DNA from 3 places in the Thermoanaerobacterium sp. RBIITD genome. Region 3 is predicted to be linked to each of the others. Evidence: riboswitches for the same ligand, from Rfam matches in the RefSeq annotation. Region 3 holds a riboswitch; each other region holds the start of a gene.
What was found. Region 3 has a riboswitch for cyclic di-AMP ahead of CPG45_RS02060 (potassium channel family protein). Riboswitches for the same ligand answer to the same signal wherever they lie in the genome.
Positions count from the first base shown of each region.

Region 1: linked by a shared signal. The riboswitch ahead of CPG45_RS14135 (C40 family peptidase) and the one ahead of CPG45_RS02060 (potassium channel family protein) in region 3 are both predicted to bind cyclic di-AMP.
Region 2: linked by a shared signal. The riboswitch ahead of CPG45_RS18025 (C40 family peptidase) and the one ahead of CPG45_RS02060 (potassium channel family protein) in region 3 are both predicted to bind cyclic di-AMP.

Region 1 covers NZ_LT906662.1:2,924,772-2,926,978, forward strand. Annotated here, with positions in the region: gene CPG45_RS14130 (AEC family transporter) at 1-896, opposite strand, end outside; cyclic di-AMP (ydaO/yuaA leader) riboswitch at 1,105-1,235, shown strand; gene CPG45_RS14135 (C40 family peptidase) at 1,241-1,942, shown strand; gene typA (translational GTPase TypA) at 2,093-2,207, shown strand, end outside.
Region 2 covers NZ_LT906662.1:2,453,846-2,456,052, reverse strand. Annotated here, with positions in the region: gene CPG45_RS11730 (sigma-70 family RNA polymerase sigma factor) at 1-52, opposite strand, end outside; gene CPG45_RS18025 (C40 family peptidase) at 329-1,021, opposite strand; cyclic di-AMP (ydaO/yuaA leader) riboswitch at 1,018-1,135, opposite strand; gene ku (non-homologous end joining protein Ku) at 1,298-2,110, shown strand; gene ligD (non-homologous end-joining DNA ligase) at 2,117-2,207, shown strand, end outside.
Region 3 covers NZ_LT906662.1:432,180-434,386, reverse strand. Annotated here, with positions in the region: gene lon (endopeptidase La) at 1-80, shown strand, start outside; gene yihA (ribosome biogenesis GTP-binding protein YihA/YsxC) at 55-657, shown strand; cyclic di-AMP (ydaO/yuaA leader) riboswitch at 778-907, shown strand; gene CPG45_RS02060 (potassium channel family protein) at 971-1,615, shown strand; gene CPG45_RS02055 (potassium channel family protein) at 1,676-2,207, shown strand, end outside.

The DNA.
Region 1 (2,207 bases), 910 kb from region 3:
GACATAAAGATTATACTTACTATAGTAGTTGACGTAATAAATATTGATGCAAGCTTTACATTTAAATTTCTTTCATCTGAATATATAACTGCTATAAGTGGTGTTGGCATTATGGAGCCAAGCATAATTGCTTTGATTACCATCGATGATGTATCAAAGAAAATTGGTAATCCTATAAACAATATTATTCCAGGAAGGTATTTTATAACTAAGCCTTTAAATAGGGATATAATCTCATCTTTATTTAGTTTAAAATCAAGGAAATAGCCTATTACAAATAATGCTAATGTGCTATTTGGAAGTGAAATCTGATATATTATATTTGTTATAAGATTTGGAAATTTAACTCCAGTTAAATTAAGTATAACGGACAATATATAAATATCAAATGGGAAAAAATATAATATCTTTTTAAGGATTTTTTTCTTATCAATTACATCATCTTTTGAAAATATGTACGCGACTATGTAAGCAAGACCAAAGACAATAAACGAATTACCCATATCAAACATAGCAATGTGCATTAATCCATTGTTTCCATAAATCTGTAGAATAAATGGAAATGCAAAAAGTCCTATATTATAACCACATAATGAGACGATAAGAGAACCTTTAGTATGTTTTTCTACATTACATTTCTTAAAAAATAAATAACCAATTACAAATGTAATAAAGCCTAAAGAAAATCCTAAAAATGGTAGTATAAATAAATTAGTATTTATATGAGTATCAATAAAAACCTTCGCTATGCTTGCGGGCAATGTTATGTATATTATAAATTTGTTTAAAACACTACCTGTCGTTGTTGGTAAGATTTTCATTCTTTTAACTATATATCCTAAAAAAATTATGAAGACACTTGTTAAGATTTTTTCACCTATGACAAATTGATTCATATTGATCTCCCTTCATACGTTAATAAATAAATTATACTACATTGAAGTCCTATTTTCATAAAATTTTTCTTAAATCATTACATAAGTAACAAAATTATTAAATTTTTATAAAATATATTAAAGAATAATAAAAAAAATATTAAAAAATTGTTTTGAAAACCTTGACTTTTGTAATAATCTTTGTTAAAATATAAGAAGTTTGTACATATTAGCAATCTTGCCGAATCCTAAAAGGTACGGAGGATTTTTCATATATGGGGTTAATCTGCTATTGCAGTAGGGATGCCTTCTTGTCCCGCACCCGTCAACTAACTCCGGAGGCAAATAATGGAAGGAGATTAGCTATGAATAAAACATTGGGTAAAATAGTATTTGGAGTATCCGTTTTTGGTATGACTGTTGTTGGAAGCTCTATATTTACACATGCATATGCAGAAGGGCTTGGAACTGGAATGGTTACAGGCAACAGCGTAAACATAAGGACAGGTAATAACTTATCATCTAAAGTAGTGACACAATTAAATTGGAATGACATGGTTACAGTACTCGGCCAAGATAATGGTTGGTACCATATAAGACTTGCAAATGGCAACGAAGGATGGATATTTGGTAAATATTTATCATTGAGATTATCAAGTGATAATACTTCAAGAGGAAGTGTCGATAGAAGTACTGTTGCAAGAATGATTGATTTTGGGAAAAAGTATCTTGGAACAAGATATGTATACGGTGGTGAATCCCCGTCAGTAGGTTTTGATTGTTCAGGTTTTACAAAGTATGTTTTTAGCAGTATTGGTATAGATCTTCCAAGAACGGCTGATAGCCAAGCAACGGTTGGTACCAGTATTGACCGCAGCAGTCTTGTACCTGGTGATTTAGTTTTTTTTAAAACTCTCGGCAGTAAATCAATAAATCATGCCGGTATATATATTGGAAATGGGCAATTTATACATGCTTCATCAGGAGCAGGCAAGGTTATGATAAGTTCATTAAGCAGTGGATACTATAATGAACATTATGCAACAGCTAGAAGAGTTGTAAAATAACAAACAAAATCAGAGGGATACTTTATAGTATTCCTTTTTTTATGTGTATATTTAAAACCACGATATTGAGTTATTATTGACTATTTAATAGTATTAATATATTATTATATGTTGTATACAAAGTGTTTTTTTATGGAAGGAGATAACCTAATGGGTTTTATTAGAGATGATATAAGAAATATAGCAATTATTGCTCACGTAGACCATGGTAAAACGACTTTAGTCGATGGTATGTTAAAACAGAGCGGTATATTTAGACAGAATG
Region 2 (2,207 bases), 1.4 Mb from region 3:
ATGTTTCATCGCCATTTTTTGCCTTAAAGCACAGTTCATTATAACTTCTCATGGAATACACCTCACAAAATAGTGAGGACCGGTCCCTTTCAGCGCTGCACTGTGCTTTAATTTTATATTAAAAACATATGTTCGACAATTTTTGACTTTATATAAAGTACAAATTGATTTTTAACAAATCGGCAAAGATTTTAAGAAAATCGTAAATGTATCTGCAAATTTATATAGAACTTCCATTAAGATTTTATTTAAGCTTAAATATTTTTCCAAAGAAAAAAAGCATGTATATGTACTATTAACGGTACACATACATGCAATCTTCTTATTCTTAATAATATCTTCTGGCACCTATATAATATTGTCTAAACCAACCGCTAAAATCATCATATGCTGCCTGCTTTCTCGAATCGCTCATATGTATTATGCGGTTATCACCTATGTATATTCCTTCATGTGTCGGACCATTGCCAGATGTTGAGAAAAATACTATATCGCCCGGTTGTAAATTTGATAAACTTACTGCCCTTCCACCATCATATTGGTCATATGTTGTTCTGCCAATGCTCTTCCCTGCTTTTTTGTACACATACTGCACAAAACCGGAACAATCAAAACCTGATGGCGTTGTTCCGCCATATACGTATGGAGTTCCCAAATACTGTTTTGCTATACTTACAATGTCATAATTTGATGTACGCTCATAGGAGCCTCTTGATGTAGCACTTCCGCTTCCTGCCGCTCTTTGAATTGCTGCCTCTGTCGCAGCACCTACTATGCCATCAACAGCAAGTCCATATTTACGTTGTAAAGACATTACGGCATTCTTCGTAGCACTGCCGAAGATTCCATCAATACCACCTGTGCTAAAACCAAGTCTATTTAATTGCTCTTGTAAATTATACACTGCCTGTCCTCTTGAACCATATTTTAGTACTTCCATTGCAAAAACACTTGGTGATTGCATAAGTGTTATTGATATAACAACTGATGCGACTAACTTTTTGTGATTCAATAGATTCATCCTCTCTTTCCGCCTACGAGGTTAGTTGTCGGGTTCGGTAAAGAGTAACCCTACCGCAATGCGGATTCACCCCTAAAAAATCCCCCGTTCATTTCGATTAGGCATTTAATAATTTTTTAATAAATTTAATAAAAAATTTATTATTTTAATAATTATTTAATATTATACAATCGTTATATCTTAATGTCAACCGAATTCTATTTATTTCCAGAAGTTTTCTATAATATGTGGATATAATATGAATAATAAAAATTATTTATAAGGAGTTGTAGTATTATGCGCTCAATGTGGAAAGGTGCTATAAGTTTTGGCCTTGTAAGTATACCTATAAAGCTTTATGCAGCAACAGAAGACCATACTATACATTTTAAACAGCTGCACAAAGAATGTAAATCACCTATAAAATATGAAAAGATTTGTCCTGTTTGCAATAGGCAAATATCAGATGAAGAAATTGTTAGAGGTTATGAATATGAACCTGGAAAGTATGTTATCATAGATGACGAAGATTTAGAAAGGATTCCTATGTCGACAGTAAAAAGCATTGATATCCTCGACTTTACAGATATAGATAAGATAGACCCTATTTATTATGATAAAACATACTATATTGCACCCGAAGACATTGGAGCAAAACCATATGTTTTGTTGAGAGATTCGATGAAAGAAACTAATCGTGTAGCAATTGCAAGGGTCGTAATAAGGGCAAAGCAAGATCTAGCATGTATTAGAGTTTATAATGATAAATACATGGTACTTGAAACAATGCATTTTCCCGATGAGATAAGAAATACAGAACAACTGCCACCTATAAGAGATGTCAATTTGCATGAAAATGAGATAAAAATGGCTAAACAGCTTATTGATGCACTGACAGCTAATTTTGATCCAATAAAATACGATGACAATTATAGAAAAGCAATAATAGAGGTCATTGAATCAAGGATTCAGGATAAAAAGATAGAAATTCCAGAGAAAGCTCCGGCTGTAGAAAATGTTTTAGACCTTGTAAGTGCATTAAAAGCCAGCATAGATTCTGTGAAAAATGATACAACTTCTAAAAAAGTACGTAAAAAGAAAGGTGCATAAAAAATAATGTCAATGATCGAAGAAAAAATATCACCGATGTTAGCATCACCGGGAAATGTATTTGATAGCTCTGAATGGATATATGAGATAAAGTGGG
Region 3 (2,207 bases):
TCGTTTCAAGTATAGATGAAGTCTTAAAAATGTCATTAGTGGAGGAGAAGCAAGATGCTAATAAAGTCAGTGGAACTTAATATTACCGCATTTAACAAGAGCCAATATCCCAATGATAAATTGCCACAGATAGCGGTAATTGGAAGGTCTAATGTAGGTAAATCTTCATTCATTAACACAATTATAAATAGAAGAAATTTTGCAAGGGTTAGCGCAAGACCTGGTAAGACGCAAGGAATAAATTTTTACCTTATAAATAAATCATTTTATCTTGCTGACTTACCAGGTTACGGCTATGCAAAAGTATCGAAAGAGATGAAAAAACAGTGGTCATTAAATATAGAGACATACCTTAATACATCGGAATATCTAATCGGAGCAGTGATGCTTGTAGATATAAGGCATGTGCCTACAGAAGATGACATCTTAATGGTAGATTACCTTAAAAAAAGAGAAATACCATTTATAATAATTGCTACAAAATCAGATAAATTAAATAAACAGGAGATTCAAAAATCATTAAAAGCAATTGCTGACACACTTTCAGTTGATAACGAGAAGATTATAACTTTTTCGTCATTGAAAAGATTTGGTATTGATGAAGCGCATTCCGCTCTAGATATGTTTCTTGTAAATAGTAGCAACATTGAGGATTAATGATATTTAGAGTGTATTTTGGATTGTATTCGTTACACTTTGACAAAATTGATTTAATATACTCATTTATTCTATATAATTAATGTTTGCTATTAAAAAATGCCAGTTGTATAATTATAATAATGAAATAAGCCGAATTCCTAAAGGAAACGGGGGGCCCAATGAGTGGGGCTAAATTCGATAGAATAGGGTTAAGCTCTCTAAAACCCTAGCCCGACAGCTAACCTCGTAGGCTTTTTTGAGAGAAGTAAAAAAACCTAAATTACTTCAGGTTTTTTTTCTGTTTTTTCATAATAATATGGGAGGTAACACAATGTATATAGTTATCGTTGGTTGCGGTGGTTTAGGTTCAGCACTTGCAACCAAATTAGCCGATGAAGGCCACAATGTTGCTATAGTTGACAGAGATAAAAATGCTTTCAAAAAGCTTGGCACTGGATTTAATGGGCTTGAGATAACCGGTGTAGGTATTGACGAAGATGTACTGAGAAACGCGGGAATCGAAAGGGCCGATGCATTAGCTGCAGTTACAAGGGATGACAATATAAATATAATGGTGGCACAGATAGCCAGTAAAATATACAATATAAAAAGAGTAATAGCTAGGATATATGACCCGGAGAGAAAGTCCGCGTATAGGGACTTTGAGATAGAGACTGTTTGCCCGACAACGATGGGTGTAAATGAGATAAGAAATATATTGATTGCAAATGGTGTTAAGAAAAGATTTGAGCTTGATAATGGTATATCAATACTTGAAATAAAAGTAAAGAAAAACGTTAACATGACTGTTTATGATATAGAGGATAAATTCGATTTAAGAGTATCCGGTATAAAAAGAGAAAGTACGATAATAGCACATGATAGTACAATTGTAAAAAAAGATGACATTCTCATTGTTACTATGAAAGAAGCAAAAGCTGAAGCATTAGCACGCTATCTTGGAAACGAGGGATAAAAACTTATCAATCATTTTATTTTTGAATATTATATAAAGTAATTGAAAGGATTGAATAGTATGAAAATAGTTGTTGTTGGTGGAGGTAAAGTTGGTTATTATTTAATAAAAACCCTTTACAATAAAAAACATGAAATATCCCTTGTTGAAAAAAACAGTGATATATGTGATAAAATTGCAGAGGAATTAGATATTCTGGTTATAAATGGTGATGGTACAAATGTCGATGATTTAAAAGACGCAGGAACGGGGCAGGCTGATACAATTATAGCAGTGACAGGTAAAGACGAAGAAAACCTCGTAATATGTCAGATCGCAAAGAAAAATTTTGATGTTCCTAGGACAATAGCAAGAGTAAATAACCCCAAAAACGAAAAGATATTAAAAATTTTAGGCGTTGATACTGTTGTCTGCTCTACATCAATAATTGCAAATCTGATTGAAAAAGAAGTTTTAATTGGTGAAGTAAAGACCCTATTGACGTTTAATCATGGTGAAATGACAATAGTCGAGACAAATATTCAAAAAACTTCACCTGTAATAAATAAGATGATAAAAGATATAGAACTACCAGCAGACTGTATAATTGTAT